Regions from separate parts of the Bacillus sp. JJ864 genome, predicted to be linked through region 2. Evidence: predicted binding sites of a transcription regulator. Region 2 holds the regulator's gene; the other holds the start of a gene.

Region 1 (15,979 bases), on a different contig from region 2:
TTTACAGCTATTGGCGTTCTTTGTACTGCTTACGGTATATATCATAAAGTGACATATAAACTTCCTTATATGGATATTACGGTAAGTAATGAGAAATATACTGTCTTTGGAAACATTGGGGGATTAGGTTATTATTCCGATGAATTGATTAAAAAAGGAAAAGAAACGCACATGTATATAACACTTTGGGAAGAGATTCGCCAAACGGATGCTCGAATGGTTATCGCTTATCCATCTGGAAAAGTGGAAGTTTGGGAGCCGCAACTGTCTTTGCTTACGGATACAATGAAACAAGACGGGAATAAGAAGTTTAAAATTAAAGAAATTTATGAACTGTCTTCTTACACGTTTAAAGAACCCGGAAATGTAAAAGTAACTTTAAAAAATGGAGCGGATACGATTGGTAGTATGTCAGTGAAAGTGCAAGAATAAATTTTGAAGAATGGTGTGTATATTTTGCTTTTTAGGTAAAAGGATTCGATATACTTTTTGTCGAATTTACAGGAAATAGGTGGCGTAAATGTATGGTATTGCTAATTAAGTGTAAATAAGAAAGAAGGGATTCGCATTGAAGTATGTAGTTATACAAAAACATAGGACGAATTATCCGAATCCTATTAGCTTAGTTCAGGGACAGTCATTTATTATTGGGGATAAATATAATGGACCAGAAAAATGGGATAATTGGTACTTTTGTACAACAGTAGATAAAAACAGTTCAGGTTGGGTTCCAGCGCAACTTATACAATGGAAAGGAACAGAAGGTATTGCGAAGGGAAATTATACTGCAAAAGAGTTGAATGTTGATGAAGGTGAACACCTGGTCGGGTTAAAAGAACTTAACGGATGGATTTGGTGTCAAAGAGTTCTTACTATTGAAGAAGGATGGGTACCAAAAGAAAATGTAAAGCTTACTATATAAATAGAAAGAAGAGCCATTAATCAGAGAAAATAAAAATTCGCAAGTAACGGGGAGGCTGGAGCAATGATTTATGTAGTTAGACACGGACAAACAGATTTGAACAGAGAAGGAAGACTGCAAGGAAGAGCGGGTTTATCTTTAAATGAACATGGGGTAGAGCAAGCGAAACGTTTAAGAGATAAATTGAAAAATATAAAATTTGACTACGTATTTTCCTCTCCGCAAGAACGAGCGATTCAAACAGCTGAGATAGCGACAGGTATAAAAGCCATAACTGATGAAAGACTTGATGTTTTTGACTTAGGAGAAACTGATGGATTAAAAAAAGGTGAAGTGAAGATGGTTGGAGCTGTTCCTGATTCTAGTGTTTATAACGGCGCTGAAGAACCTAATAGTTACGTGAAAATAGTTTTTAGTTTTATGAATGAACTTGAAAGTAAATATGGCAAAAAAGAGTTAAACATTTTATTATCCGGACATAGATGTACAACAGGTTGCATTGCTGCTTATTTTGAAGGGATACCGGAAGACAGTAATATTTTAAGGATTTCATCAAATAATGGAGAATATAAAGTATACAACTTCAAATAATCGCAAAATTTCGAAATAAGGAGAAGATATATGATTAAAGCCGTCATTTTCGATTTAGATGGAACTCTATTAGACAGAGATCAATCCCTTAAACTTTTTATTAAAGACCAATATAAAAGATACATCAATGAATTTAAGCATATACCTGAAGAACAATATGTAACTAGGTTCATTGAATTAGATAATAAGGGATATGTTTGGAAAGACAAAGTATACGAGCAATTGCTCAGAGAATATGCTATTTCCAGTTTAACTCAGGAGCAATTGTTAGAGGATTACATAAAGAATTTTCAGCATCACTGTATGCCATTCCCTCATATGGAGAACGTTTTACAGGAGCTCAAAAAAAGAGGGTTCTTATTAGGGATGATTACAAATGGATTTACTGAATTTCAATTACTGAATATTCGCTCTCTTGAGATTGAGAAGTATATGGATACCATATTAGTGTCCGAGCAAGAGGGGATAAAAAAACCACAAGCTGAAATCTTCCTAAGAGCTTTAGAAAGATTAGGTGTCAACCCCGAAGAAAGTATTTACATAGGAGATCATCCAGAGAATGATGTAATTGGGGCAAGGAATGTAGGCCTACATGCAATGTGGAAAAAGGATATATTTTGGGGACGGCCTTTTGCAGATGAGCATGTTATTGAGGATTTACAAGAGTTGTTGTCCAAAGTTAATACATTCCAAAAAGTTTAATAAAGCAAAGGATACAGAGAAAAAAATAACGCTAAATTAAACATAGTCGTATAGGGGGAATTGAATTGTTCATGCGAGAGGCAACGGAAAGTGATGCAGCGGAAATTTTATGTATTCGAAAGAGCATTATTTCTCAAAATGATTTTTTTATTCCTACAAGCGAAGAGTTTCATGTTGATATTGAAACGCAGAGAGAGAAAACCATTACAAACAGTAAGCAAGGCGGCGTAACATTTGTTGCAGAAGACGGTGGACGTATTGTTGGTTTTTTAGTGTTTACAAGAAATTCTATGAAACGCTTAAATCATACTGGCTTATTTGGAATGGGAATTTTAGAAGACTATCGTAATCAAGGTGTAGGAACAAAATTGCTTTCGCAATTAATAGACTGGGCAAAAACACAAGAAGGTATAGAAAAAATTTGTTTAGGTGTTTTCTCAACAAACGAAAGAGCAATAAAAGTATATGAAAAAATCGGTTTCAAAGAAGAAGGCAGAGAAAAACGACACATTAAATTTGAGGATGGACGATATGCGGATAATGTTCTGATGGCATTGTATTTGCAATAATAAATGAACATTGGAATAAAGGAGGACTTTCATGACATTCCCAATTCTAGAAACAAAACGTCTACGCTTAATCGAAATAAACCAAACCTATAGCCAAAATATATATGACATTTTTTCACTTGAAGAGGTAACGCGTTACTATGGCATGAATCCTTTTAAAGAGGTCGAGCAAGCTGTTCGGATGGTCGATTCTTTTGCAAAAAATTTTCAAGAAAAACGTGCGATTCGTTGGGGGATCGTTGTGAAGGAAACAGATGATTTTGTTGGTACAGTAGGATTTAATAATTTACAACTTTGGAGTAAACGAGCTGAAATAGGTTACGATATTCATCCTGTCTTTTGGAGAAAAGGATATGCATCTGAGGCAGTAAAAGTAGTGTTAGCATATGGATTCCAAGAGATAGATTTATTTCGTGTTGGAGCGATTACTTATCCTGAAAATAAGGCATCTTCTTATTTGTTATTAAAATTAGGGTTTCAGAAAGAAGGATTATTAAGAGGTTATATTTATCAAGGAAACCAATCAAATGATGCTTTAGTTTATTCCATTTTGAAAACAGATTGGGAGAAAAAACGATTTAAAACAAATCCTTCTTTGAGAATGCAAAATGACAAGAAAATAAAATAGAATGATTTTGATTCAAACTAGCTCTTTATATCATGAAATCTTAAATGGTAATTTTTATTTGTATTTCTTTTCTATCCAATTAATGAAAAGGTACTGCATACTCAATTCAATTACCATTAAAAACAGATGAAATGAGTAACGATATTCTAGAAAAAGATATAATGCACTAAATGGGACACTTAAGAAAATACTGCCGTATTTATTTTTAGTAAAGAAGTAAATAGCCGCTCCGCAAATCATACCGATTAATAATGATTCCATGGCTATAAATAGAATGGAGTCTCTGGAGTAGAAGTCTAGTATGTAAGTGAATTGTCCTGGGAAGTTTGTATAAAAAATCCAAAGTAAGATAATCCATATATTTAAAGCAATGATGAAATCTTTTCCGAAATGTATTGTTATAAATGCTTGCCAATTACGATGCCGTATAACTCTTATACTTCTTATTAAGAGGAAGATAAGAGCAAAGAACCCAGCCCAAGTAATTATTACTTGTGTAATCTCTGAAATGGTAATCACCCCTTTAACTTTCATTATTTTTCTTTTGGGTTGATTATTGTATCGAAGAATTGGAATAGAAATGCGTATACGAAAAGTGGAATCGTAATATATAAGCTTGTTGTATGTGGTTTTAAAATAATTTTCCCGATTAATGGACAAAGAGTTAGTAAGAAACCAATATGCTGCAATATTTTTCGTTTTTTATCTCTAACACATCCTTTTTGAGGAATCTTACACTATTATTATACAATTCACCAACAGGAATCTCCTGCATTTTCAAGAGAATATGCTTTTCTTTCTATAGAGAATATTTCCATCTTTCTCCGTATAAGCTAAAATAAAGTAAAACTTTCTTTTTTGAGAATCTAGGGGACAAAGATAAAATGTAAGGAATGATGGATATGTGGAGAAAATTAGTAATTGTTGTTGTGTTATTAGGTTTAGCTGGTTATGCAATTTATGAGCAGTTTGGGAAAGAGAAAGTAGAAGTAGCAGATAATCAAGAGCAAAATACAAAGGATGAAAAAGAAGTAATTGCGCAAAATGGCATTGAAATTGGAAAAGTGGCACCTGATTTTGAATTGTCCAAGCTTGATGGTACTAAGGTAAAGCTTTCTGATTTAAAGGGTAAGAAAGTTATTGTGAACTTTTGGGCAACGTGGTGTGGTCCATGTCAAAGAGAAATGCCAGATATGCAGGAATTTTACAGTAAGTATCAAAAGGATGTAGAAATATTAGCGGTAAATTATACAGCGTCAGAGGGAACTGATGGAAAAGAGAAGGTCCGGAAATTTGCAGAGGAGAAAGGTGTTACCTTTCCGATTCTTCTTGATACAGATATAAAGGTAACAACTACTTATAAAGTCCTTACGATTCCAACGTCATATTTTGTTGATACAAAAGGTGTGATCCAAGATAAATTTATTGGACCGATGACGGTGCAGGAAATGGAGAAAAGAGTTGCGGATTTAAAATAAAAGATGAGAGTAGGAATGGCATGTGTACCATTCCTATTTTCTATTTAAAAGCTATATATAAGTTAAAAAAACCACTTTTTTAGGGAGAACGAGAGCATCTGGCCGCGCTTAGAAGCGATTAGGACCTTTTTCTACCACATGCAAGGTTTAAAACAGAAGGAGAAAGCAAGTGCAGGTCAAGTAGTATTCTGCTAGCAGCGATTTATATATTGGAAAATGAAAAAGGATATGGTTCATTACCATAACATGGGGTTGATTTTTTGAAAATGAATTATTTTTAATACACGGAACGGAGAGTGGCGACTCCTGCGGGAATAGCGAGGGAAGTGAGACCCCGCAGGCTTGCCGAGGAGGCTCGCTCTCGCCCGCGGAAAGCGTCCACTCGGAGTGGAGTGTATGTCACCCCGGCTTTTGGTGATGAACCAAGGATATATAATTGAGTTTCTTATATTATATTAAGTTATAATAGAAATAAAAAGCTGAGGAGAAGGTTATGGGAAATTTTACAGGAGATTATGTTGTAATTGATTTTGAAACAACGGGGTTCAATCCTTTTCAAGATAGCATTATTCAAATGGCTGCAATTCGATATCGAAATCATATTTGTACGGATCAATTTGTTTCGTATGTGAACCCAGAGAAAATGATTCCAAGTCGTATTACAATGTTGACAGGGATTCGGAATTTTGATGTTGCAGATGCGCCGACAATTGATATTGTATTACCAGAGTTTGTTTCATTTCTTGGAGAAGATACAATTATTGCTCATAATGCTTCTTTTGATATGCGGTTTTTAAAGAGTAATATGGAACGATTAAGACTTGGTACACTGAAAAATACCGTGATTGATACACTTAGTTTAGCAAAACGATATATAAAACATGTACCGAATCATAAATTAGAAACCCTAAAGCGATTGTTACAAATTAAAGTTGCCTCTCATAATGCATTAGATGATTGTTTCACTTGTGCAGCTGTATATCAAAAGTGTGTAGAGCTAAAGGGTGGAAAAGTAAAAAAAGTGATTTCTGAAGGTGTAACAAAGGAAGAAGAAAGAGCATATGAGATTGTAAAAGAAATATTGGAAAAGCATAATAAAGATATAACAGTGATTCGTCATGCCTGTGTCGGGAATTATTTGGATATTAAAGCAATGAGCTCGTTTGCAAGAATTAAGCTAAAGGGAAGAAAAAGATACGTATTAACAAATAAAGAACAAGATGAAATAGTAGCATTGTATCCGAACGTTTTATGTGAAGTTGCTACGAAAAGTGAATGGGGCCTTACAAGAATCATGATTGATCAGCCTGAAGATTTAATTTCTTTTGAAGCTGTGATTCTTGAGGCGTATGAGAAAGGAATGCAAACATTGCAGCGTTCCTAAAGTGAAGTTAGTTGCATTGTAAGTACGAAAAATAAAATTTTCTCATAAATCTGATTAGAGTGTTTTTTTACTGTTCATACTAGTAACACGAAAGTGAGGGTGAACAGTATGAGAAGAACTCGGCGAAAATCGTTTGAAGAGCTTGTGAAAGAAAATAAACAACAACTACTCAATGATCGTGATGCGATTGAACGGATTGAAGAAAAATTAGAGAAGCGCTACGAAATACGTATTTTTAAGCAGGCTGAATAATTCTTACAACTAGAATGATACTAGTTGTAAGGAGGCGATATTATGGGTAATCCAAAGAAAAATCCAAAAGATTTTGCACCAAATCAGCTTGGGACGCAATCAAGAGCAGCAGGCGGTAATAAAGGGAAACAAATGCAAGATAAATCAGGGAAACAACCAATTGTTGATAACGGTTAGAAAGAGGGAGAATGAAATCATTCTCCTTCTTTTTTGCATACATAATTAAAGGATTTTTTTACAAACTAATGTTGTATGTATTTTCAATAAAGGAGGAAGACATGATGCCAGAACAAACCAAACCAAATCCAGATGATCGCAGTGATAACGTTGAGAAATTGCAAGAGGCGGTATATAACACAATTGAAAATATGAACGAAGCAAGGGAAGCAGCGGAGTTTTCAAATGAGAAAGATCGCGTGGCAATTGAAGCGAAAAATGAGCGCCGTATGGAAAGTATCGAAGGAATGCGAAAAGAGATTAAAGAGGAAGCTGCATATCGCAATCAGTAAGAGAAGGCTGACAATTGTCAGCCTTTTTTTGTAATGGAAAAGTTTTCTGAAAGGAGTCGCCAATTTTGCGGGAAAGGTAAACCAATTTTCCAATAACTGATACCGCGAATTCCTTGTTCTTTTATTAAATTAAACTTACTTTGAACAGATCTAGCATCTTCAAACCATACTTCATGTTTTACTCCATTTGCATCGTAATAATTGAAGTGAGGAGCTTGAGAAGTGAAGTCATATTGAATTGGGACATTGTATTTTCGGGCAAGTGAAACGGCAGCAATAGAACTAACTGCTTTTGCAGGAGGATTTCCTTGTTTAAACGGAACAATCCAATCAAATCCGTATAAGTTTTGCCCCATCATAATTTTCCGCGGCGGCATTTGTGATTTTGCATATTGAATGACTTGTTTTACAGGACCAATTGGAGATACTGCAAGAGGCGGTCCACCTTGCCATCCCCAGTCGTATGTCATAATGACAACGAAATCAACAATTTCACCTTGTGCCTTATAATCATGAGCTGCAGCTGGACCTTTTTGAGTTGAACTTGTTTTTGGGACGACAGTTGTACTGAGTGTATATCCTTTTGGTAGACGTGTTTTTACTTTGCGTAAAAATTGATTATATGCTTCGCGGTCTGCCAGTGCAAAGTTCTCAAAATCGAAGTGGATATCACGCATTCCGTATTTTTGAGCGGTTTGTAAAATGTTTGTAATAAACGTATTTTGAATGGTTTCGTTGCGTAAAATAATGCTTGCTAATTCAGAGCTAAAACTTCCATTTTCAAGATTTGTAATAACGAGCATTGGAATCGTCTGCCCTTGTTTTGCAATTGCGACGATTTCAGATGTTTGTGTGGGTTCTTTCAGTGTTCCATCACGTTTTGCTTCAAAGCTAAAGTAAGCCAAATAGGTTAAATATGAATTGATTGCTTTGGTGGAAGCAAGTAAGCTTTCTTTAATTGGAATTGTGGATGGTTGTAAATAGGCAATGGATTCAATAATTTTTTTTGTTCCTTTTGGTACATAGAGTTGCTGTCCGACTTGGAGATTGGATTTTAATGATAAATGATTCACTTTTGCTAAGCTGGCAAGAGGTACGTTGTAGGTTAAGGCAATTTTATATAAGCTATCACCTGGTTGTACATAGTAGGTATTTCCTTGTGTATTCACAATTAATGCTTGCCCGACGACGAGTGTTTCAGCTGGGTTTAACCCATTATCCTTCACAATTGTTTCTGCTGTTGTTCCATACTGCTTAGCTAATTTATACACGTTATCGCCACTTCGTACAGTTATAATTTGTAGCATATGCTCACTCCTTTAAGGAAAAAAGATCCGCCACTTCTATTTTATTTTCAGATTCTCTGTATTATGATTAAAGGTGTAGAAAGAAACGCAAGCGAGAAGGAGTTAAAATGATGTTTATAGCAGAACAGGAGATTGACATCCGTTATGCAGAGACAGATCAAATGGGTGTCGTGTACCACGCAAATTATTTAGTATGGTTAGAACTTGGCCGTACGAAATTAATTCAAGATTTAGGGTTTTCGTATGTTGAAATGGAGAATGATGGGGTTGTATCTCCTGTACTTGATTTGCAAATTACATACCGAAAAGCAATGCGTTACGGAGAAAAAGCTATTGTGAAAACATGGGTGGAGTCTGTGAGTCCACTACGTGTTGTATATGGCTATGAAATTTATAATGGAAACGGTGAACGTTGTATTACAGCATTTACAACGAATATTTGTGCTAAAAAAGAAGGTTTTCGTCCAGTGTCATTTAAAAAATTGTACCCAGATTGGTATGAGACGTACGAGAAGATTAAAAAGCAATAAAAAACGTGGCATAGGCCACGTTTTTTATTTTACATAATGAAATTGCGGGAACTCATCGTCAGCGTTAAATGTAACAGATAAGTCATGACCATCAAAGAACCATTCATCATCGCCTTCAATAAAGAAAGTAATGCCATCTTCTTGAAATTGTACAACAGGAGTAGCCGGATCATCTTTACGAATTCCTAAAGAAAGACCTTTTTGAACGGTGCTACATCCACCGTATTGCACGAAAAAGCGAAGAGCATCGCCTGTTTGTAAACCAAGCTCGTTTTTATACCAATTTAGTGCTTCTTTTGATACTGAAATGTTCATCTAGTATTCCTCCAACATAATCGCTTTTTCTTTTAGTATAAAAAATAACGCAAAAAGACGCCATTTATATGCTTTGCGTTTTCTTTTTGCGTTATGTGGGTCACAATCTTATTTTTGTTTTTTTGTTAAATTTGCTTTTGGTTCTGTTTTATTTATAATTCGTCCAATATTTGCACGGTGTCTATAAATAACCATACCAGCCAATAAGCACATGGCAATAATGAAGATTTTATCCCCGTTTATAATTGCTGCGATAACAGAGGCGACAGCTGTTATCATAGAAGAAAGTGAAACGTATCTCGTTGTAAATAATAGGGTGAAAAAGATTGCAGCCAATACTACAAAGGAAAGTGGTGCGTAGCATAATAGTACACCAGCAGAAGTAGCAACTGCTTTTCCTCCGCGGAACTTTGCGAAGATTGGGTATACATGTCCTAGTACCGCAGCTAATCCAAACCATAGGGGATGGATATTTAACCCGAACATGATCGGTAGTGCTGTAGCCAATGTCCCTTTTAAAATATCAGCAATTGTAACAATAAAACCCGCTTTTTTCCCTAGTGTACGAAATGTATTCGTTCCTCCTAAATTTCCGCTACCGTGTTCGCGAATATCGATTCCATAACCAATCTTTCCAACAACAAGTGCAGATGGAATCGAGCCAAGCAAATAGGCAACGATAAATAAAAGATATGTAAGCATAAGTTCAGTCTCCTTTATACAAATGTGTTGATAAAGGGTAAAAAGAGTTTTTCCCGTATATTGTACCACACATTTGTAAAGATCACATTTCTTTTTTATTAGGTAAAATTTCAATTCGGAAATATGAGAAAAAAGATTCGATAGATTTTAAAAAAACTTTCACAGGAATGTTACATTTTTCACAGATTCACTCTTACTATATGTTGTATCATTTTGATAGTAAATGAACAAGATGTTGTTGGGGGTTAAGAAATGAATCAAGAAATGAAAAAAAACAGTGAATATGATGAGAATCTAAAGGGGATTTTTGCGAAAATTGTTCATGCAAATGAACAAGATTTAATGCAAGAAAATGCAAACGTTGATGGTCGATCTCCAATGGGAATGATGGGAAAATTTGCTTCTGAAAGTGCAAGGTATTATGCGATAGAACAACTGCTTTCTGAGAAAGTGATACAAGCAATTGATCAAAATATATTATACCCGCATGATTTAGACTTTTATGCAACAGGTACGACAACTTGTTCGCAAATACCGTTAGCGCAGATGCTTCAAAGCGGGTTTCATACAGGTCACGGGCATATGCGACAGCCGCAAGATATTAAAAGTGCATTAGCGCTTTCTTCTATTATTTTTCAAGCAAATCAAAATATGCAGCATGGCGGACAATCATTTGCGCTGTTTGATGTAGATTTGGCGCCATATGTGAGAAAAACGTTTGAACGGAATAAAAAACGTTTAGCAACGTATCCGTTAACAGCTGAGCAAATAGAAGAGTTTGCGTGGAAAGAAACAGAAAATGATACGTATCAAGCATGTGAGGCGTTTATTCATAATTCGAATAGCATGCATAGCAGAGGCGGGGGACAAGTTCCGTTTATTTCAATTAATTACGGAACAGATACATCAAAAGAAGGAAGATTACTAATTAAACAATTATTACGAGCGACTCAAGCTGGATTAGGAAAAGGAGAAACACCAATTTTTCCGATTCAAATCTTCAAGTTAAAAAAGGGAGTAAATTTTGAAGAGAAAGATCCAAATTATGATTTGTTTGAATTAGCAATAGAAACGACAGCGAAACGATTATTCCCTAATTTCTCATTTTTAGATGCACCATTTAATGCGGCGTATTATGATGGGCGCCCTGAAAGTGAAGTGTGTTATATGGGGTGTCGTACGCGTGTAATGTCTAATATTCATGGGGAAGAAACTGCGATTGGAAGAGGGAATTTATCGTTTACCTCTATTAACTTAGTGAAATTAGCATGTATTAGTGGATCAAAAGAAGCGTTTTTTGAAGCTTTAAATTATTATCTTGATCTAGGTATTGATCAATTATTAGAAAGACTCTCCTATCAAGCAACGAAAAAAGCAAGAGATTTTCAATTTTTATATTCCCAAGGAGTATGGCGCGGCGGTGAAAAACTGCAGCCTGAGGATGCTGTCGCTGAAATTTTAAAGCAAGGTACATTAAGTATAGGTTTTATTGGCCTTGCAGAATGTTTAGTTGCTTTAACAGGAAAACATCATGGAGAAGACGTAGAATCTTGGAAGCTTGGATATGAAATTATCGAATATATGAGAAAGAAAATGGATCAAGCAACAGAGGAACATCAATTGAATTTCTCTTTAATTGCAACTCCGGCAGAAGGATTATCTGGAAAGTTTATCAAACAAGATCGAGCTGAATTTGGAACAATTACAGGTGTAACAGATCATAACTTTTATACAAATTCATTCCATATCCCTGTTTATTATCCTATTCAAGCTATTGATAAAATTCGTTTAGAAGGACCATTTCACGAGCTTTGTAATGGTGGTCATATTACGTATATTGAGCTTGACGGAGCGGCTGTTCATAATCAAAAAGCATTACGGCAAATTGTGAAGGCAATGGCTCAGTATGGCGTAGGGTATGGATCGATTAATCACCCGGTTGATCGCTGTAAATGTTGTGGTTATCACGGGATTATTGGAAATGAATGTCCAAGCTGTGAGAATAAAAATGAACATGACTTTGAAAGAATTCGCCGCATTACTGGATATCTTGTAGGAGACATGTCGAAGTGGAACAGCGCGAAACGTAGTGAAGAAAAGGAGCGGGTGAAACATTCATGAGAGTAATGAACATTATTCATGATAGTGTAGTAGATGGAGAAGGATTGCGGACAGTCGTATTTTTTGCGGGCTGTCCGCATCGCTGTTTTGGCTGTCATAATCCACAGTCTTGGAATATTTGTAATGGGACTGAGATGACAAAAGAAGAAATAATAAATGAGATTGAAAACAACTCCCTTACTGATGTAACATTTTCAGGTGGAGATCCATTTTTTCAAGCCACTGAAATAAAAGAACTAGCAAAAAACGTGAAAGATTTACAAAAAAATTTGTGGATTTACACAGGTTATACGTTTGAAGAGATACAGAATTCGCAAAATAATGATATGATAGAGTTGTTGCACTATGCTGATGTGCTAGTAGATGGAAGATTTGAGCTAGAGAAGCGAGATCTCACCCTGCCGTTTCGTGGGAGCTCGAATCAACGTATTATTCGATTGAAAGAGTAAAAGGACGGGATAGAATTGAATAAAACAGTTTTACTTGTTGAAGATGAAAGAAGATTACGAGAAATTGTTAGTGACTATTTTCGTAATGAAGGCTTTGAAGTGATTGAAGCAGAAGATGGCAAGCAAGCATTAGAACTGTTTGCGGAGCATACTGTGGATTTAATTATATTAGATATAATGCTACCAGAAATTGACGGTTGGTCTGTATGTAGACGTGTAAGAAAGGAATCAGCCGTACCGATTATTATGCTAACAGCTCGCTCCGATGAAGATGATACTTTACTTGGTTTTGAATTAGGAGCGGATGAATATGTAACAAAACCGTTTAGTCCGAAAATTTTAGTTGCTCGTGCCAAAACATTACTAAAGCGTGCAGACGGTGCAGTAGGGCAAGCAGAGGAAAATATGCTTTCACTTGCTGGTATTGATGTGAATCGTTTGTCACGTACGGTAACGGTAGATGGTGAAGAAGTAATATTAACACATAAAGAATTTGAGTTACTTGTTTATTTGATGGAAAATAAAGGGATTGTGCTATCCCGCCAGCATTTGTTAGATCAGCTTTGGGGATATGATTACTTCGGAGATGATCGTACAGTAGATACGCATATTAAGAAACTTCGTAATAAGTTAGGCGATAAGGCAACACATATTAGTACAGTTATTCGTGTAGGATACAAATTTGAAGAGTAAAATATCAGTTCCCATTTAAGCAACTTTATATTGATTGCATGTACAATTTTTTGTACCTTTATCTACAATGAATATGATAGTATTTTTTTGTTTGGATTTCACGATGAGTTCACAGAAAGGACACATATCGTGTATATACTAAAAATACGATTTCAACAGAGAGGGGATAAATAAATTATGGGATACTATGATCAACCAGAAACAAATGAAACTCGGACGGAAATTGTAAAAACACGCAGCAAAAAAGGATATTTTTTCACAGGAGTTGTCGGTGCTGTGATTGGTGCTGTTACAATCAGCGTTGTAGCCCCGTATATGCCTTGGACAAATAACGGTATGCTTTCGCAATCAAAAGTAGAAGGAACAGTGGTTCCAGTTGTGAATAAAACAAAAGGTGAAACAGATCTTCCTGGTATGATTGAAGGAGCGAAAGAAGTAGTTGTTGGTGTAATTAACTATCAAAAAACTGTAGATCCATTTTCCGCCGATCCACAAGGACAAGAAGCTGAGGCTGGATCAGGATCAGGTGTGATTTATAAAAAAGTTGGAGATAAAGCACTTATTGTAACGAATAACCATGTTGTAGATGGTGCGAATAAATTAGAAGTAAAGTTGAGCAATGGAACAAATGTTGAAGCGAAATTAGTAGGAAAAGATCCATGGTTAGATCTAGCTGTCGTTGAGATTGATGGAAAAAATGTTAACAAAGTTGCCACTCTAGGAAATTCAGATAAAATCCGTGCAGGAGAATCTGCAATTGCAATTGGTAACCCGCTTGGCTTCGATGGAAGTGTAACAGAAGGAATTATCAGTAGTAAAAATCGTGAAATTCCAGTTGATATTAACAATGACAAACGTCCTGATTGGCAAGCGCAAGTCATTCAAACGGATGCAGCCATTAACCCAGGGAATAGCGGTGGTGCACTATTCAATCAAAATGGTGAAGTAATCGGTATTAACTCTAGTAAAATTGCACAGCAAGCAGTAGAAGGAATTGGCTTTGCGATTCCAATTAATGTAGCGAAACCGGTAATTGACTCCCTTGAAAAATATGGTGAAGTAAAACGACCTGTAATGGGTGTTCAAGTAAGGGGTCTTGATGAATTCCCAAGCTATGCATTAAGTCAATTAAAATTACCGAAAGATGTAACAGCGGGAGTTCTGTTAGCACAGGTTGAATCAGGGTCACCAGCAGAAAAAGCAGGATTGCAAAAATATGATGTTGTTGTTGGCTTTGATGACCAAAAAGTAGAAAATGCAGTTCAATTCCGTAAATATTTATATGAGAAGAAAAAAGTTGGCGATAAAATCGAAGTGACAGCGTATCGAAATGGTGAAAAAATAAAGAAAACAGTCACATTAGCTGCTACTGCTAACTCGAATTAATAAAGAAAGTCTCTTTCATGTTGAAAGAGACTTTCTTTATCGGCTATACTAAATGAACAGGAGGGATTACATATGACAATTGAAAATCCAACTCGTACGGAAATCGGTGAGATTTTAAAGAATAGTAAGACGATTGCGGTTGTCGGATTATCTGATAATCCAGAGCGTACTTCGTATATGGTGTCAAAAGCGATGCAAGATGCAGGATACCGTATTATTCCTGTTAACCCAGCGGTAGATACTGTATTGGGAGAAAAGGCGGTTAAATCGCTAACGGAAATAAAAGAGCCTGTTGATATCGTCAATGTATTTCGTCGTTCTGAATTTTTAATGGATGTTGCAAAAGAGTTTGTGCAGATTGAAGCGCGCACATTTTGGGCACAATTAGGTTTACAAGACGAAGAAACATATCATTTTTTGAAAGAAAAAGGCTATACTGTCATTATGGACCGCTGTATTAAAGTTGAACACGCAATGACAAGATAGGTCTTAATTGTGAAGTTTATTAGGCTCCTATTCATATAATAGGGAAAAGCAGATGGACGAGGTGTTCATCATGAAGTTTTTTAAAGGTTGTTTTTGGGGATTGCTGCTTGTCACTCCATTTTGGATGATTATCATTTTGCTGATTATAAAATGGTGGAGTATGTAGTTGTTTTGGAATAGATATCCATGTTTCGTTGACAAACAATTACTTTTCTGAAATAGTAGCGTAGAGGAATCCTTGTGACAAACAAGGATTTTTCTTATGAAAATAGTATATAAAAGATATAACGTGACTTGCCAAAAGTAAGGAAAAGGCGTTATTCTATAATAAGAAACATATGTTCTGATTTTTGGATAGGAAGGGGCAAGGAGTTTGGCTAAGCGTCAGTTTCAATATGATGAAGATGCAATTCAAGTGCTAGAGGGGCTTGAAGCCGTTCGGAAACGCCCGGGTATGTATATCGGGAGTACGGATAGCCGCGGATTACATCATTTAGTATATGAGATCGTAGATAATTCTGTTGATGAAGCATTAGCGGGATTTGGTGATGAAATTAAAGTAGTAATACATAAAGATAATAGTATAAGTGTAGTAGATAAAGGGCGCGGTATGCCGACAGGAATGCATAAGCTTGGAAAGCCTACACCAGAAGTTATTTTAACTGTACTTCATGCTGGGGGTAAATTTGGACAAGGCGGCTATAAAACAAGTGGTGGCTTACACGGTGTTGGTGCTTCAGTTGTAAACGCACTGTCTGAATGGCTTGTTGTTACAATTAAACGAGATGGTTACGTATATGAACAACGCTTTGAAAATGGTGGTGTTCCAGTTACAACGCTTGAGAAAATTGGGAAAGCAAAAGATACTGGAACAACCATTCATTTTAAACCAGATCGAACAATTTTTAGCACAACGAATTATAACTATGAAACGTTATGCGAAAGATTACGTGAA
Region 2 (15,979 bases):
TATTCCCCGTTCATGATGGCAGGATTAGTTGCGGTAATGAGCTCGCTATTTTTGTTCAGCGGAATGAAAGTAGGGACCGTATTATCAAATATGCGATGGCTACAAAAATTCACGTTTTTACCAGGTGTATTACTTATTATTATTGGAATTTGGAAAATGTAAAAGACGTGAAACGATTGTTTCACGTCTTTTATTATAAGGGGGATTATGATGACAGTTGTAATTGGATTAACAGGCGGCATTGCTAGTGGGAAAAGTACGGTATCAAAAATGTTTCAAGGTTTTCACATTCCAGTCATTGATGCAGATATTATTGCAAGGGAAGTTGTAGAGCCTGGTAAGGAAGCGTATAACGAAATTGTAAAAGCATTTGGAAAAGAAGTGCTTGAGGAAAATGGAGAGTTAAATCGCCCAAATCTTGGCAGCATTGTATTCCACAATGAAGAAAAACGGTTGCTGTTAAATGGTATTGTGCATCCAGCTGTACGAAAGGAAATGAATGCACAAAAGGATAGATACATAAGAGAAAATGCGCAAGCGGTTGTGCTCGATATTCCACTCTTATTTGAGAGTAAATTAACAAGTCTTGTCGATCGAATTTTACTCGTTTATGTGGACAATGAAACGCAAATGACCAGGTTAAAGGAACGCAATAATTTTACAGAAGAAGAGGCAAAAGCACGAATTGCTTCGCAAATGCCATTGCAAGAGAAAATAGCATTAGCAGATAAAGTGATTAATAATAATGGCACAATAGAAGAGACGAAAGCACAATTAAGTAGCATTTTAATGGAATGGAACATTATTAAATAAAAAAACTTGAAAATGATGAAATTGTTTAGTGACATATCCTCTTTTTGTGTTATACTATTATTGGGATTAGAGATAAATAGTATAACGCAATCAAGGGGGATAACATATTATGATTCGTGTGGCAATTAATGGTTTTGGACGTATTGGGAGAATGGTGTTTCGTCAGGCAGTAAAAGAAAGCGCATTCGAAATTGTAGCGATTAATGCGAGCTACCCATCTGAAACGTTAGCACATTTAATTAAATATGATACAGTTCACGGTAAATTTGATGGTACAGTAGAAGCGTTTGAAGATCATTTATTAGTAGATGGTAAAATGATTCGCCTTTTAAACAACCGCGATCCAAAAGAATTGCCTTGGAAAGAAATGGAAGTAGATATTGTAATAGAAGCGACAGGTAAATTTAATTCTAAAGAAAAAGCAAGTCTTCACGTAGAAGCTGGTGCGAAAAACGTTATTTTAACTGCACCAGGAAAAAATGAAGATGTAACAATTGTTGTTGGTGTAAACGACGAACAACTTGATATTACAAAACATACCGTTATTTCAAATGCATCTTGTACAACAAACTGTTTAGCACCTGTTGTAAAGGTGTTAGATGAGCAGTTTGGAATTGAAAACGGTTTAATGACAACAGTTCATGCATATACAAATGACCAAAAAAATATTGATAATCCACATAAAGACTTACGTAGAGCACGCGCTTGCGGGCAGTCTATCATTCCAACAACGACAGGTGCTGCGAAAGCGTTAGCAAAAGTTCTTCCGCATTTAAATGGAAAACTTCATGGTATGGCACTTCGCGTTCCGACGCCAAATGTATCTCTTGTTGACTTAGTTGTAGATGTAAAACGCGACGTAACAGTAGAAGAGATTAATGAAGCATTTATGAATGTTGCGAATGGTGCATTAAAAGGAATTGTCGCATTTAGCGATGAGCCGCTTGTTTCTATCGATTTTAATACAAATACGCATTCTGCAATTATCGATGGTTTATCTACAATGGTAATGGGCAATCGAAAAGTAAAAGTACTTGCTTGGTACGATAACGAATGGGGCTATTCTCGTCGTGTTGTAGACCTTGTAAAGCTTGTTGTAGATCAATTTGTGAAACAAGAAAACGTACAACATATTTAATAGATGAGAAAAGGGCAGGCGTTAGCCTGTCCTTTTTTCTTTTTATAATAGAAAAATATTACATATTTTTTCTGTGTAAATCACCTAGAACAGCTATGATTACTGCGATTTTGAATCTTTTCTCTTTTTAAAGAAAAATAAAAGGAAAAGTGTCATCAAAAAAAATAAAAAACTGTTGTTGCAAAATGAAAATAAACAAAGTATACTAACATTCGTAAACTTAAGAGCTGAGGTGGTAGTCACTACTTAAAGGGTTAGGACCTCTCTGGACTAACTTTCCCCCGTGGTAGTGGAGCAAGCCAAATTGCAAATTAGTTTTCAATTCGAACAGTTAAATTAAATTAACAAGGGGGAACTGTAGAATGGATACTATGGATACTATGGGTCGTCACGTAATCGCGGAACTTTGGGATTGCGATTTCGACAAGCTTAATGATATGCCTTATATTGAAAAATTATTTGTGGATGCAGCACTTCGAGCAGGCGCTGAAGTACGTGAGGTTGCTTTTCATAAATTTGCACCACAAGGTGTAAGTGGAGTTGTAATTATTTCTGAATCTCACTTAACAATTCACAGCTTTCCGGAGCATGGTTATGCAAGTATTGATGTATATACTTGTGGTGACCGCATTGATCCAAATGTTGCTGCAGAGTACATCGCTGAAGGTTTAGGAGCAAAAACGAGAGAGAGCATTGAACTTCCTCGTGGTACAGGTAGCTTCGAAATTAAGCAAAGAGAGACAAAAGCTCTTTAAAAAAGAAGATAATTGATTTAAAATGTAAAGAGGTGTATAATGCACCTCTTTTTAGTATTTCTATATCTATTTTATAAGAAGAAATTTGTTGATACATAAGTATATTTGATTAAGTGTTTATAATATAGAAGAGAAAATTCTTGTTTATAATGTTTTAGTTTTGTTAAGATAAAATTAAATTGTAAAGGAGTGAATGGATTGCGTTGTCCATCCTGTTTTCACAATGGTACGAGAGTATTGGATTCGCGTCCGGTTGACGAAGGACGATCAATTCGCAGAAGAAGAGAGTGCGAAAGCTGTTTCAATCGCTTTACAACATTTGAACGTGTCGAAGAGCCGCCACTTATTGTTGTAAAGAAAGAAGGGACGCGAGAAGAATTTAACAAAGAGAAAATTTTGCGTGGTTTAATTAAAGCGTGTGAAAAGCGGCCTGTAACGTTAAAACAATTAGAAGAAATCACGCAACATGTAGAACGGGAATTGCGTAACTTAGGAATGTCAGAAGTAAAAAGCGATATGATTGGTGAAATGGTCATGGAAGCGCTTCGTGATATTGATGATGTTGCATATGTGCGTTTTGCATCTGTTTACCGACAATTTAAAGATTTGAACGTATTTATTGAAGAGTTGAAAGATATTCTTCAAAAAGAACGAAAATAAAAGAGCTAGAAGCGTAAGCTATTAGCTCTTTTTTCACTCATAATGATAATAAGAATGGATGACAGAAAGGATTTGCAAGGATGGAAAGACAGTTATGGATGGAACTGTTGCCAATTGACCGTTATAAAGTAAGTGCAAGAGGGCTGCTCAGCAACTATGATCGTAAAGTGCTGACAATGTTATATCAGCCGCTAGTTGGCAGTAAAGCTTTTAGCCTATATATGACATTATGGGGAGAGTTAGAGCAGGACCGTTTATTTGGAAAAGAAAATACACATCATTCTATTATGGTAACAATGCAAATGCAGCTCCCGGATATTTATGAAGAACGTCTAAAACTAGAGGCGATAGGACTTTTAAATGTGTATGTGAAAAAGGAAAAAGATATTCGCATGTTTATTTATGAGTTACAGCCACCGCTTATGCCAAAACAATTTTTTGATGATATTGTATTAAGTATTTTTTTATATAACCGCTTAAGCAAGGCGAAATATAATCAAGTGAAGCAGTATTTCTTAGAAGAAGAATTTGACTTTGCTTCATATGAAAATGCAACACGATCCTTTAATGATGTGTTTGGTTCTTTTAATCCAGGACAAGTTGAGCATGCAAAGGAAGAACTGCTTATACCGAACGCAACTGTGATGCCGAGCAGAGCAGAGGGGAATGTACCTCAAATTTGGAATGATTTCTTTGATTTTTCATTATTTGTAGAAGGATTGTCAGCGCTTGTGCCGCGCAAAGCGATTACGGATCAAATGCGTGAATGTGTGATTATATTAGCTTATGTATACGGCATTGATCCGTTATCCATGCAAAATATTGTTCTTGGTGCTGTTACGGAGCATAATACAATTGATATGGAACGATTGCGAAAAGGTGCGCGTGATTGGTACCAATTTGAGAATGGACAGGCACTTCCTAAGTTTAGTGAGCGGACGCAGCCATTGCATGCGCGGACGATGAAGGAGAAAGAACCGACAACACAAGAAGAGATGCTCATTAAACAGCTAGAGGAAATTTCTCCAAGAGAGTTATTAAAAGAAATTTCGGGCGGGGCTGAGCCGACGAAGGCTGATTTGCAAATTATTGAAGATGTTATGTTGAAACAGAAGTTAACGCCAGGTGTTGTAAATGTACTTATTTATTATGTAATGCTTCGTTCTGATATGAAGTTGGCGAAATCGTATGTAGAGAAAATTGCCGGACACTGGGCCCGTAAAAAAATTACAACCGTAACGGAAGCGATGGGGCTTGCGAAAGAGGAAAATCGTCAATATCAAGAATGGGCAGAAACAAAGAAAAAAGGAAAGACAACGAAGAAAACGGTTCGTAAAGAACTTGTACCAGACTGGTTAAAGGAACAAACAGAAGATAGCGAGCCATCACATCACGGTGAAGAGCAGGGAAAATTAGAAGAAGAGCGTAAAAAGTTAGAGGAAGAGCTGAAAAAATATAAGCGAAACTAACAGAGGCGAGCTCCTTTTGAGGTGAAGAAATGGAACCAATTCAAAATACATTTGCGAAGTTAATGAAAAATGAAAATTTTAAGAATAGATATGAAGTATTAAAAGAAGAGGTAATGGCGCATCCGCGTGTGAAAGCATTTATAGAAGAACATCAAGGCGAAGTAACAATGTCGATGGTTGAGCGCAGTCTTGTGAAGCTATATGAGTACATTGGGCAAAGCGTTGGATGTAAAGATTGCCCGAACTTAGAATCATGTAAAAACATGATTCAAGGGTACGAACCGAAGCTTATTATTCAAGGGAAGATGATTGATATTCAATACGATCGCTGCGTAAGAAAAGTGGCTTATGATGAACGGAAAAAGCATGAGAAACTGATTCAAAGTGTGTATATGCCAAGTGATATTTTGCAAGCTTCTATGGAAAACTTAGATCCATCCGATTTAGAGCCGCGTATTCAAGCGATTCGTGCTGCAAATGAATTTTTAAGTGAATATGAGTTAGGAAAAAAAGTGCAGGCGTTATATTTCTACGGGTCATTTGGAGTAGGGAAAACATATCTTTTAGGGGCGATTGCCAATGAACTAGCACTACGCAAAATTAGTTCTATGATTGTCTACTTGCCAGAATTTTTACGTGAAATTAAAAGCTCATTGCAGAATAATACAATTAGCGAAAAAATTGATGCGGTAAAACGTGTTCCGGTACTCATGTTAGATGATATTGGCGCGGAAGCGATGTCAAGCTTTGTGCGCGATGATGTACTTGGAGCGATTTTACAATTCCGTATGCTGGAGAACTTACCGACGTTTTTCACATCTAACTTTGATTTTAAACAATTGGAGCATCATTTAACGTATACACAGCGCGGAGAAGAAGAAGAAATGAAAGCAGCTCGCATTATGGAGCGTATTAAATATTTAGCAAAGCCGATTCCTATTGGCGGAAAAAACCGTAGGCATACGTAAAGAGCAAGCAGTGAGCTTGCTCTTTTTTGTTGTATATAAGTTAACTTTTTTAGAGGGAGACGAGAGCATCTGGCCGTGTCGCTGTTATGTAAAATGGATTTATACAGTTTGTTTTCGTTCAAAAATAAGTTCGAAATATGCAGCTGATCCAGTTCCTGCTATACTAGGAGCGAAAATTTGTACAAAGCGCCAACCTTCTTTAGCATGTTCTGTAATAATTGTGTGATAATCTTCTTTTGGTTTAGATGCCATTAGACCGGATTTTAGTTCGATTTTTACAAATTTGTATTCGTGCATATTGTATCGCTCCTTTTAAAACCTTTTTAGTAAAATTATACAATAAAAATAGCTTATGAATATGAAAAATTCATGCTAGCTTGTATCATTTTTTGTACATCCCCCTAATATATATGGAAATAGCAAGAATTATAAAAGGGGGGACAAAAGTGATTGAAATTTGCTTCGAAGAAAAAAATGATGCTATTGTTATATATAAAGAGCTTAAAAAAAGGACAGATCATATATATGAAGAAATAAGCATTTACTTGTACGAACAAATGGTAATTGTTCATATACCAATACAAGAGTCGCGATATATTGATAAAGTGGTTATTCCTGTATTTATGCAATATATTACCAACACAAAACAAGATGAATGGATAAGCGCGATTTTAAAAGATAAATTTTATTATGAAGAGCGGGAAGAACGAAACCAAATTTTACATATGGCTCATTCTATTTTAAAAGGGAAACGAAAAGGATTAATAGATGCACCTTCGAAGGAAAGAGGGAAAGAATTGGTGCTTTCTTCTTTGCGAGGCTGGATGCATGATACAATGTCTTTTTCGTTTGGAGCATATATTCGTTTTCGCTTGAGAAAGTACAATGAATTTTTATATCGAACGGCGGAGATGGCGATCGATGAATATAAGTTAGAACAAGAGTATCAAATGTTCGTAGAAACACTTCGCCAACAAGTAAGCATTCGAAAATCACGTTTATCTTGCTTGCATCTCGTGTTTAATGATAGTTGTATTTTTTATGATGAAAAGGGGCGACGTTTAAAACAAGAAAAACTTGTTCAGTATATAGAAGAAGAAGTACTCTCTCAAAAAGATGTATACATTGATCCAAATGTTATGGCACCGCTTCTGTCGATCGCGCCTAACAAAATTCATCTGTATGCGAAAGAACAAGATCATAATATGATTGTAACGATTCAAAATGTATTTCAAGAGAGAGTGCAGTTATATGCGCTTCATGAATTTGAAAAGAATGTGAAAAAATTTAAAAATAAAGGGAACGCCCTTGATTTTCTAAATTTTTGAGCATATAATTACGTACATACACGAAAATACATCGAAATGTTACGATGAGGACATGAGTAGTTATCTACGATTCTCAGAGAGAGAAGCCTTAGGCTGTGAGCTTCTTAATACGAGATTATTACTTACCACCTCTGAACTTCAGCAGTGAACGAATGTCTAGTAATTGCTGACGGCAAGTGCCGTTATCATGAACTTGAGCAGTTAACAATGTGTTAGCTGGAACAAGGGTGGAACCGCGAATTCAACACTCGTCCCTTTTTATAGGGATGGGTGTTTTTTATTTTGACTATGAAAAAGGAGTGACTTAAGATGGCAGATGTAGTAAAAATTACATTTCCAGACGGAGCTGTGAAGGAATTTCCAAAAGGAACAACAACTGAAGATATTGCTGCTTCTATTAGCCCTGGCTTAAAGAAAAAAGCGATTGCAGGGAAATTAAATGAGGAAATGGTAGACTTACTTACACCGATTGAGCAAGATGGTGCAATTTCTATCATTACATTAGATTCTGAAGATGGGCTATACATTTTACGCCACTCAACAGCTCACTTATTAGCGCAAGCATTAAAGCGTTTATATAAAGATGTGAAGCTTGGAATTGGGCCTGTAATTGAAAACGGCTTCTACTATGATATCGATATGGAAGAAGCGATTACAGTTGAAGATTTCCCGAAAATCGAAAAAGAAATGCAAAAGATTGTGAACGAGAACTTAGAAATCGTTCGTCATGAAGTACCGCGTGCGGAAGCACTTCGTCGTTATGAAGAAATTGGCGATGAACTAAAATTAGAATTAATTAACGATCTTCCAGAAGATGCGGTTATTTCAATTTATGAACAGGGCGAATTCTTCGACCTTTGCCGCGGTGTTCACCTTCCGTCTACAGGGAAAATTAAAGTATTTAAATTGTTAAGCGTTGCAGGTGCTTACTGGCGCGGCGATAGCGATAACAAAATGTTACAACGTATTTATGGTACTGCATTCGTGAAAAAAGCAGAATTAGATGAGCACTTACGTATGCTTGAAGAAGCGAAAGAGCGTGATCATCGTAAATTAGGTAAAGAGTTAAAACTATTTACAAATAGCCAAAAAGTAGGACAAGGCTTACCGCTTTGGTTACCAAAAGGTGCAACAATCCGCCGTATTATCGAGCGTTACATTGTTGATAAAGAAGTAAGCTTAGGATATGACCACGTATATACTCCAGTATTAGGAAGCCGAGACCTTTATGAAACTTCTGGTCACTGGAATCACTACCGAGATGGCATGTTCCCATCAATGGAAATGGATAATGAAGAATTAGTACTTCGTCCGATGAACTGCCCTCACCATATGATGGTGTATAAAAACGATATCCACAGCTACCGTGAGCTACCAATCCGTATTGCGGAGCTTGGAACAATGCACCGTTATGAAATGTCTGGTGCGCTATCTGGATTACAACGTGTACGCGGTATGACTTTAAATGATGCGCACATTTTCGTTCGTCCAGATCAAATTAAAGAAGAGTTAAAACGCGTTGTAAACTTAACTTTAGAAGTATACAAAGACTTCGGATTAGAAAATTATTCATTCCGTTTATCTTACCGTGATCCAGAAGATACTAAAAAGTATTATGATGACGATGAAATGTGGGAAAGAGCACAAGGCATGTTAAAAGAGGCTATGGATGAAATGGGTCTTGAGTATTATGAAGCAGAAGGTGAAGCGGCATTCTACGGTCCAAAACTTGACGTGCAAGTTCGTACTGCGCTTGGAAAAGACGAAACACTTTCAACTGTACAATTAGACTTCTTACTTCCAGAACGCTTTGAGTTAACTTACATCGGTGAAGATGGTAAACATCATCGCCCAGTTGTTATTCACCGCGGTGTTGTATCAACTATGGAACGCTTTGTTGCCTTCTTAATTGAAGAGTACAAAGGTGCATTCCCAACATGGTTAGCGCCGGTTCAAGTACAAGTAATTCCAGTTTCTCCGCAAGTACATTTAGACTACGCGAAGAAAGTACAAGAAGAATTGCAACGTGCTGGTATTCGTGTTGAAGTGGATACTCGTGATGAGAAAATTGGTTACAAAATCCGCGAGGCACAAATGCAAAAAATTCCGTATATGCTTGTAGTAGGTGACAATGAAGTTGCTGAAACTGGTGTAAACGTACGTAAATATGGTGAACAAAAATCAGAAACAATCTCATTAGATGCTTTCATTGACTTAATTAAAGTTGAAGGAAAACGATAAGAAAAAGTCGCGGTTTGTCCGCGGCTTTTTTGTACGCTTATAGTTGGTAATAAGAACCAAAGACTGCTTTGTATAAAAAAATGTTGCATGTATTCATTTTGTTTGTTACAATATTTTTTGTTGTTACTTAAGAAGTAGAGCTTCTTGACATGCATTATGTCCTATGGTAAAATCATCAAGGATAATAGAATACGGATTTGTGGAACAAGTAGAAGCACCCGCTTCTCACCTGATTGACGCGAAAGCAGTTGACAGGTAAGTATTTCTTACTAGAGATATTATAAGTGTGGGTGTTGTATGCCCGCACTTTTTTGTTTGGGTTCTTCCTTCCCAAAACGTATTCCCATAAAACCTTGGAGGTGGCTTACTATTAGCAAGGACATGATGATTAACGAGCAAATTCGTGCACGTGAAGTACGTTTAGTTGGTGCAAATGGTGATCAACTTGGAATTAAGTCTCGTCAAGAAGCATTAGATATGGCTGCGAACGTAAATCTTGATCTAGTATTAGTTGCTCCAAATGCGAAACCACCAGTATGCCGTATTATGGACTACGGAAAATTCCGCTTTGAGCAACAAAAGAAAGAAAAAGAGCAGCGTAAAAATCAAAAAATCATTAGTATGAAAGAAGTTCGTTTAAGTCCAACAATTGATGAACATGACTTTAACACAAAACTTCGCAATGCTATTAAATTCTTGGAGAAAGGCGACAAAGTTAAAGCGTCTATTCGCTTTAAAGGTCGTGCTATTACTCATAAAGAAATCGGTCAACGTGTTTTAGATCGCTTCTCTGAAGCTTGTGCTGAAGTTAGTACAATTGAATCTAAGCCAAAAATGGAAGGACGCAGTATGTTCTTAGTTTTAGCACCGAAAAATGATAAGTAATAAATAGAGGAGGAAATCACTATGCCTAAACAGAAAACTCACCGCGGCGCTGCAAAGCGTTTCAAAAAAACAGGATCTGGTAAACTAAAGCGTTCTCACGCTTACACAAGCCACTTATTCGCTAACAAATCTACAAAAGCTAAACGTAAATTACGTAAAGCTGGTGTAGTAAGCGCTGGTGACTTCAAACGTATTCGTCAAATGCTTGACAACATGTAATTCATATTTTGTTCAGATAGATATCTAGGAGGGAAATAATATGCCAAGAGTAAAAGGTGGTACGGTTACTCGTCAACGTCGTAAAAAAATTATTAAATTAGCAAAAGGTTACTACGGTTCTAAACATACATTATACAAAGTTGCTAACCAACAAGTAATGAAATCTTTAATGTATGCGTTCCGTGACCGTCGTCAAAAGAAACGTGACTTCCGTAAATTATGGATCACTCGTATTAACGCAGCTGCTCGTATGAACGGTCTTTCTTACAGCCGTTTAATGAATGGTCTTAAGCTTGCTGGTATCGAAGTAAACCGCAAAATGCTTGCTGACCTAGCTGTTCATGACGAAAAAGCTTTCGCTGAATTAGCAACAGCTGCTAAAACTGCTATAAACAAGTAATTGATCAAAAATCCTTAGGACATTGTTCCTAAGGATTTTTTTTATCATATCTGGCGAGAAGACCCTCACCTCAAGCGTGAAACGGTAGGTGGGGGTAGTTCAATGTTTATTATGAAAGAATAAATCCTAATATTCATAAAAAATTCAAAAAATAACCAAAAAAGTTCCTCTTTGGTAAATAAAAATGCTTTAATATGGAAATGAAAACTTTTCCAAAAAGCGGGTTGAAGGAGGAATTCATTTGAAAGCGGCTGTTGTAAACCAATTTAAAGAACAATTAGAGGTTAAGGATGTACCGAAACCGAAAGCAGGTCCAAATCAAGTACTTGTACATATTCACGCATGCGGCGTTTGTCATACTGACTTGCATGCAGCGCACGGTGATTGGCCAGTAAAGCCGAAGCTGCCATTAATTCCAGGACATGAAGGTGTTGGGGTGATTGAAGAAGTTGGCGAAGGTGTTACACATTTAAAAGTTGGTGATCGTGTTGGTATTCCATGGCTATATTCAGCATGTGGCCATTGTGAATACTGTTTAACAGGAAGAGAAACACTTTGCTTAGATCAACATAACGCTGGTTATTCTGTTGATGGCGGTTATGCGGAATATTGCGTTGCGGCAGCGGATTATGTCATGCAAGTGCCTGAGAGTTTAAGTTTTATTGACGCTGCACCGCTCTTTTGTGCAGGTGTTACAACATATAAAGCGCTAAAAGTATCGGAAGCAAAACCTGGACAGTGGGTTGCTATTTTTGGAATTGGCGGACTTGGACACTTAGCAGTACAATATGCAAAAGAAATGGGATTACACGTTGTAGCTGTGGATACAGTTGATGAAAAGCTTGAACTCGCAAAAGAATTAGGGGCAGATTTAGTGATAAATCCGTTAAAAGAGGATGCAGCGCTATGGATTCATGAACAAGTAAATGGTGTACATGCTTCCATTTGTACAGCTGTGTCGAAGCCTGCATTTGACCAAGCTTACCGTGCGGTGCGCCGAGGCGGAGCATGTGTTGCAGTTGGTTTACCGCCGGAAGTGATGGAAGTACCAATTTTTGATACAGTGTTAAATGCTGTAAAGATTGTTGGTTCCATTGTTGGGACTCGTAAAGATTTACAAGAAGCACTGCAATTTGCAGCGGAAGGAAAAGTAAAAGTAATCATTGAAACGCGTCACCTTCATGAAATTAACGATGTATTTGCTGAAATGGAAGAAGGAAAGATTAATGGACGTGTTGTATTAGATATGACAAAGTGAGAATAAAAGATACAATAATATAGAAGAATAAACATAAAAAGTCGGAGAGGTTCTCTGGCTTTTTATGTTTATTTGCATGAAATATGCTGTAACACAGGAACTTAACATAGACAATCTTGTCTTTCCACACGAAACTAGCGCTGTTATAATGTAAGAATATAACTAGGTTATTTGTTTATATTTACCATTAGAATGGAGCAATATCGAGTAAGTTGATTCGATATTGAAGGAGGAATACGTTTTGGATTTACTACAATTATTTAAACTACAAAAAGAATTAGATGATCGTATTACGAAAGAACATAATTTAGAGCCGAAAAAATTATTAAAAGAAAAAATGCTAGCACTTCTTGTGGAAATTGGTGAACTTGCAAATGAAACACGCTGCTTTAAATATTGGAGTAACAAGCCAGCATCTGAGCGTCAAGTTGTACTAGAAGAATACGTAGATGGGCTGCATTTTATTTTATCTATTGGAATCGATTTAGGAATTGATAAAAATTTCTTGTTTTATAAATGTGCACTAACAAATAAAACGCAAGTAGAAATTTTCTTAGATGTATATGCGAAAGCAATTCGCTTTAATGAGCAGCCATCTATTACAAATTACATTGAATTGTTTACGAGCTATCTTCGTTTAGGACAAGCGCTTGATTTTGAACAAGAAGAGATTGAGAAAGCGTATGTAGATAAAAATGAAGTAAATCATCAACGTCAAACAGAAGGGTATTGATGAAATTTTTTGAACATTCTTTTCCGCTTTTGTATAATTGAAGAGATGAAGAAAAAGGAGGACATTGTCCAATGACAAAACTAGATGCGACATTGACGATGCTAAAAGAACTAACAGATGCACGGGGGATTGCTGGAAACGAACGCGAGCCTCGTGAAGTAATGAAGAAATATATCGCACCGTTTGCTGATGAAGTATCAACAGATAACTTAGGAAGCTTAGTTGCGAAAAAAATTGGTGACGGCAATGGTCCCAAAATTATGGTAGCCGGTCATTTAGATGAAGTCGGTTTTATGATTACGCAAATTGATGATAAAGGTTTCTTGCGCTTTCAAACAGTTGGCGGCTGGTGGTCACAAGTTATGTTAGCACAGCGCGTAACGATTGTTACGAGCAAAGGTGATGTAACGGGTGTTATTGGTTCTAAACCACCGCACATTTTACCAGCTGAAGTTCGTAAAAAACCAGTTGATATTAAAGATATGTTTATTGATATTGGTGCTTCTAGTAAAGAAGAAGCGCTGGAGTGGGGCGTACGCCCAGGAGATCAAGTTGTACCATATTTCGAATTCCAAGTAATGAAAAACGAAAAAATGTTACTTGCGAAAGCATGGGACAACCGTATTGGCTGCGCAATTGCAATCGATGTTTTAAAACAATTAAAAGATGAAAAGCATCCAAACATTGTATACGGTGTTGGAACAGTACAAGAAGAGGTAGGTCTTCGCGGAGCGAAAACATCTGCACATTATATTCAACCAGATATCGCATTTGCAGTAGATGTTGGAATCGCTGGTGATACACCAGGAGTAAGCGAAAAAGAAGCGCAAGGAAAAATTGGTGATGGCCCGCAAATTATTTTATATGATGCATCTATCGTCGGACATAAAGGTCTTCGTGACTTCGTTGTTGGCGTAGCAGATGAATTAAATATTCCATATCAATACGATGCGCTTCCTGGCGGCGGAACGGATGCAGGAGCAATCCATATTTCTGTGGACGGTATTCCAGCGATGGCAATTACAATTGCAACTCGCTATATTCATTCTCATGCGGCAATGTTGCATCGTGATGACTATGAAAATACAGTGAAGTTAATTGTAGAAGTTGTGAAACGTCTTGATACTGAGGCTGTACATAACATTACATTCGATTAATAGAAAAAAGAGCGAGAGGATATTCCTTTCGCTCTTTTCATTGCTCTAATCCAGCCGCTGTATACGGACCTAAAATGATCAAACGAGCTAGCTGTAAGGCCATATAATGAGGTGTATATGGCATGTTTTGTTTTAGCCATGAAATGACCATTCCTAAATGTGCACCTGATACATAACTAATGAGGATATCACGTGGGACAACTAACTTATCATCATTAGGTTGTGAAACCGAGAGGCTAAGAAGTAAGTTCGTTTGAATTGCTTTCATCATTCGAGAGGAAAACTTCGGAATCCCATTCTCCCCAAGCATCACTTGATAAAAGAAAGCATTCTCAGCAATATGACTAAACAAAGATAGAAAGACAGGATGAGGAGTATCAAGGGTAAGTTTAAACTCACTCTTATCTAATTTTTTCGGTTTGAGAATGTCTGCTAATGTTGTTAGCATTTCTTCAATGCTTCTGTCTAGTAGATCATATTTGTCATTATAATGGCTATAAAAGGTTGCGCGGTTTACAGGTGCCTTTTCAGCAATATCCTGAACGGTAATGCTATCGAAACTTTTTTCGTGTATTAAAGATATAAGGGCATCACGTATTGCCTGTCTCGTTCGTTTTACGCGTGGATCGTTCGAGTTTTTAATAGACATTTTCGTTCTCCTTGCTTGTTTTTTATATATTTTTTCAACATATATATATGGGAATGTCGGAAAAGCAACATTTTGAAATAAATTGTCGGTTGTCATTCGAACCGAATTATTTATAATTATAAACGATATTCTTTTTCTTAGCACAAAATAAGGAGGGTATTTTGTGGGCAGAAAAAGGGTCTTTTTTTAATTAGTCCTTAATAATATGAATGGTAAACCTTGTTAATAAAAAAGAGAGACGGACTTATTAGAAATTCAATTAATCTTGGAAATAAGGAGAGGAAAACAATGAGTCAAATTCGGAGAATGATTATCATTAATATTGTTACACTGATTGTGTTAGTTGGCGGCGGATTTGCTGGCTATTATTATTACAATCAATCAACAAATTATTTAAAAACGGATAATGCAAAAATTGATGGGAAAGTTGTACCTATTGCCTCTCCAGTCGCAGGGAAATTAACAGACTGGAAAGCAGAAGTAGGAAAAAATTATAACGCTGGTGATAAAGTAGGTTCTGTAATGAGTAACGCTAGTGGTACTGCGCAAGAAGTAGATATTACAGTTCCAGCAAATGCAACACTTGTGCAATCAAACGCAACGCAAGATTCTTATATTGCACCAGGAACACCGCTTGCATATGCCTATAATATGAGTGATTTATGGGTAACGGCAAATATTAAAGAAACAGACGTAGATGAGATTCAAAAAGGGCAAGAAGTGGATGTATATGTGGATGCATATCCAGATACAACGTTAACAGGAAAAGTAGAACAAATTGGTTTAACAACAGCAAATACATTTTCTATGTTACCATCTAGCAACGCAACAGCGAACTACACGAAAGTAACACAAGTTATTCCTGTTAAGATTTCATTAGATCATAGTAAATCATTAAATATTGTCCCAGGCATGAATGTCACAGTTCGGATTCATAAGTAAGGGGGAATGAAATATGTCCTCGATCTTTATTGTAGGATACGCTCTTTTATGTATTGTCGTGTTCATTATTGTAAATCGTGTATTTAGAAAAGAAGGAAAAGGGATAGAAGCACCAGTTCAAGCACAAGGGGTTTCAGATAATAAAAAAGAGGCAGTAAGAACACAAGAAATACCGGAAGTTACGGAAGAAGAAACAATCGAAAAACAAGAACAGAAGGCAGAAGGTACGGAACCGAAAGCTTCTCGTTCTCAAACGGTACTTCCTGAATTTAATGTGAAAGTCGTCTTAGCTGTTCTTATTTTCGGGATGTTCGTCTCAATTTTAAATCAAACATTAATTAACGTTGCTTTGCCAGCGTTAATG

What was found. The regulator NrdR, encoded in region 2, represses ribonucleotide reductase genes. The targets are predictions, from matches to a motif close to AACACNATATATNGTGTT.
Region 1: V7024_RS10945 (anaerobic ribonucleoside triphosphate reductase) is a predicted target of NrdR. The motif match lies at 10,082-10,099, and genes of this name have one in related genera.

Annotation. Positions count from the first base shown of each region.
Region 1 covers NZ_JBALLY010000060.1:5,191-21,169, forward strand. The annotation lists gene V7024_RS10865 (hypothetical protein) at 1-432, shown strand, start outside; gene V7024_RS10870 (SH3 domain-containing protein) at 569-922, shown strand; gene V7024_RS10875 (histidine phosphatase family protein) at 986-1,513, shown strand; gene V7024_RS10880 (HAD family hydrolase) at 1,544-2,215, shown strand; gene V7024_RS10885 (GNAT family N-acetyltransferase) at 2,287-2,784, shown strand; gene V7024_RS10890 (GNAT family N-acetyltransferase) at 2,816-3,412, shown strand; gene V7024_RS10895 (hypothetical protein) at 3,467-3,946, opposite strand; gene V7024_RS10900 (peroxiredoxin family protein) at 4,315-4,890, shown strand; gene V7024_RS10905 (3'-5' exonuclease) at 5,384-6,274, shown strand; gene V7024_RS10910 (FbpB family small basic protein) at 6,383-6,526, shown strand; gene V7024_RS10915 (acid-soluble spore protein N) at 6,569-6,703, shown strand; gene tlp (small acid-soluble spore protein Tlp) at 6,808-7,035, shown strand; gene V7024_RS10925 (LysM peptidoglycan-binding domain-containing protein) at 7,053-8,342, opposite strand; gene V7024_RS10930 (acyl-CoA thioesterase) at 8,453-8,872, shown strand; gene V7024_RS10935 (HesB/YadR/YfhF family protein) at 8,897-9,187, opposite strand; gene plsY (glycerol-3-phosphate 1-O-acyltransferase PlsY) at 9,296-9,889, opposite strand; gene V7024_RS10945 (anaerobic ribonucleoside triphosphate reductase) at 10,154-12,010, shown strand; gene nrdG (anaerobic ribonucleoside-triphosphate reductase activating protein) at 12,007-12,459, shown strand; gene V7024_RS10955 (response regulator transcription factor) at 12,475-13,152, shown strand; gene V7024_RS10960 (S1C family serine protease) at 13,330-14,538, shown strand; gene V7024_RS10965 (CoA-binding protein) at 14,611-15,024, shown strand; gene parE (DNA topoisomerase IV subunit B) at 15,398-15,979, shown strand, end outside.
Region 2 covers NZ_JBALLY010000012.1:87,260-103,238, reverse strand. The annotation lists gene ytaF (sporulation membrane protein YtaF) at 1-162, shown strand, start outside; gene coaE (dephospho-CoA kinase) at 211-813, shown strand; gene V7024_RS02715 (glyceraldehyde-3-phosphate dehydrogenase) at 923-1,951, shown strand; gene speD (adenosylmethionine decarboxylase) at 2,323-2,706, shown strand; gene nrdR (transcriptional regulator NrdR) at 2,905-3,366, shown strand; gene V7024_RS02700 (replication initiation and membrane attachment family protein) at 3,447-4,835, shown strand; gene dnaI (primosomal protein DnaI) at 4,865-5,803, shown strand; gene V7024_RS02690 (DUF4177 domain-containing protein) at 5,903-6,100, opposite strand; gene ytxC (putative sporulation protein YtxC) at 6,250-7,131, shown strand; T-box leader at 7,164-7,390, shown strand; gene thrS (threonine--tRNA ligase) at 7,441-9,372, shown strand; ribosomal protein L20 leader region at 9,573-9,691, shown strand; gene infC (translation initiation factor IF-3) at 9,754-10,257, shown strand; gene rpmI (50S ribosomal protein L35) at 10,279-10,476, shown strand; gene rplT (50S ribosomal protein L20) at 10,517-10,876, shown strand; gene adhP (alcohol dehydrogenase AdhP) at 11,118-12,134, shown strand; gene V7024_RS02655 (dUTP diphosphatase) at 12,376-12,867, shown strand; gene V7024_RS02650 (M42 family metallopeptidase) at 12,939-14,024, shown strand; gene V7024_RS02645 (TetR/AcrR family transcriptional regulator) at 14,062-14,673, opposite strand; gene V7024_RS02640 (HlyD family secretion protein) at 14,962-15,615, shown strand; partial or broken gene V7024_RS02635 (DHA2 family efflux MFS transporter permease subunit) at 15,779-15,979, shown strand, end outside.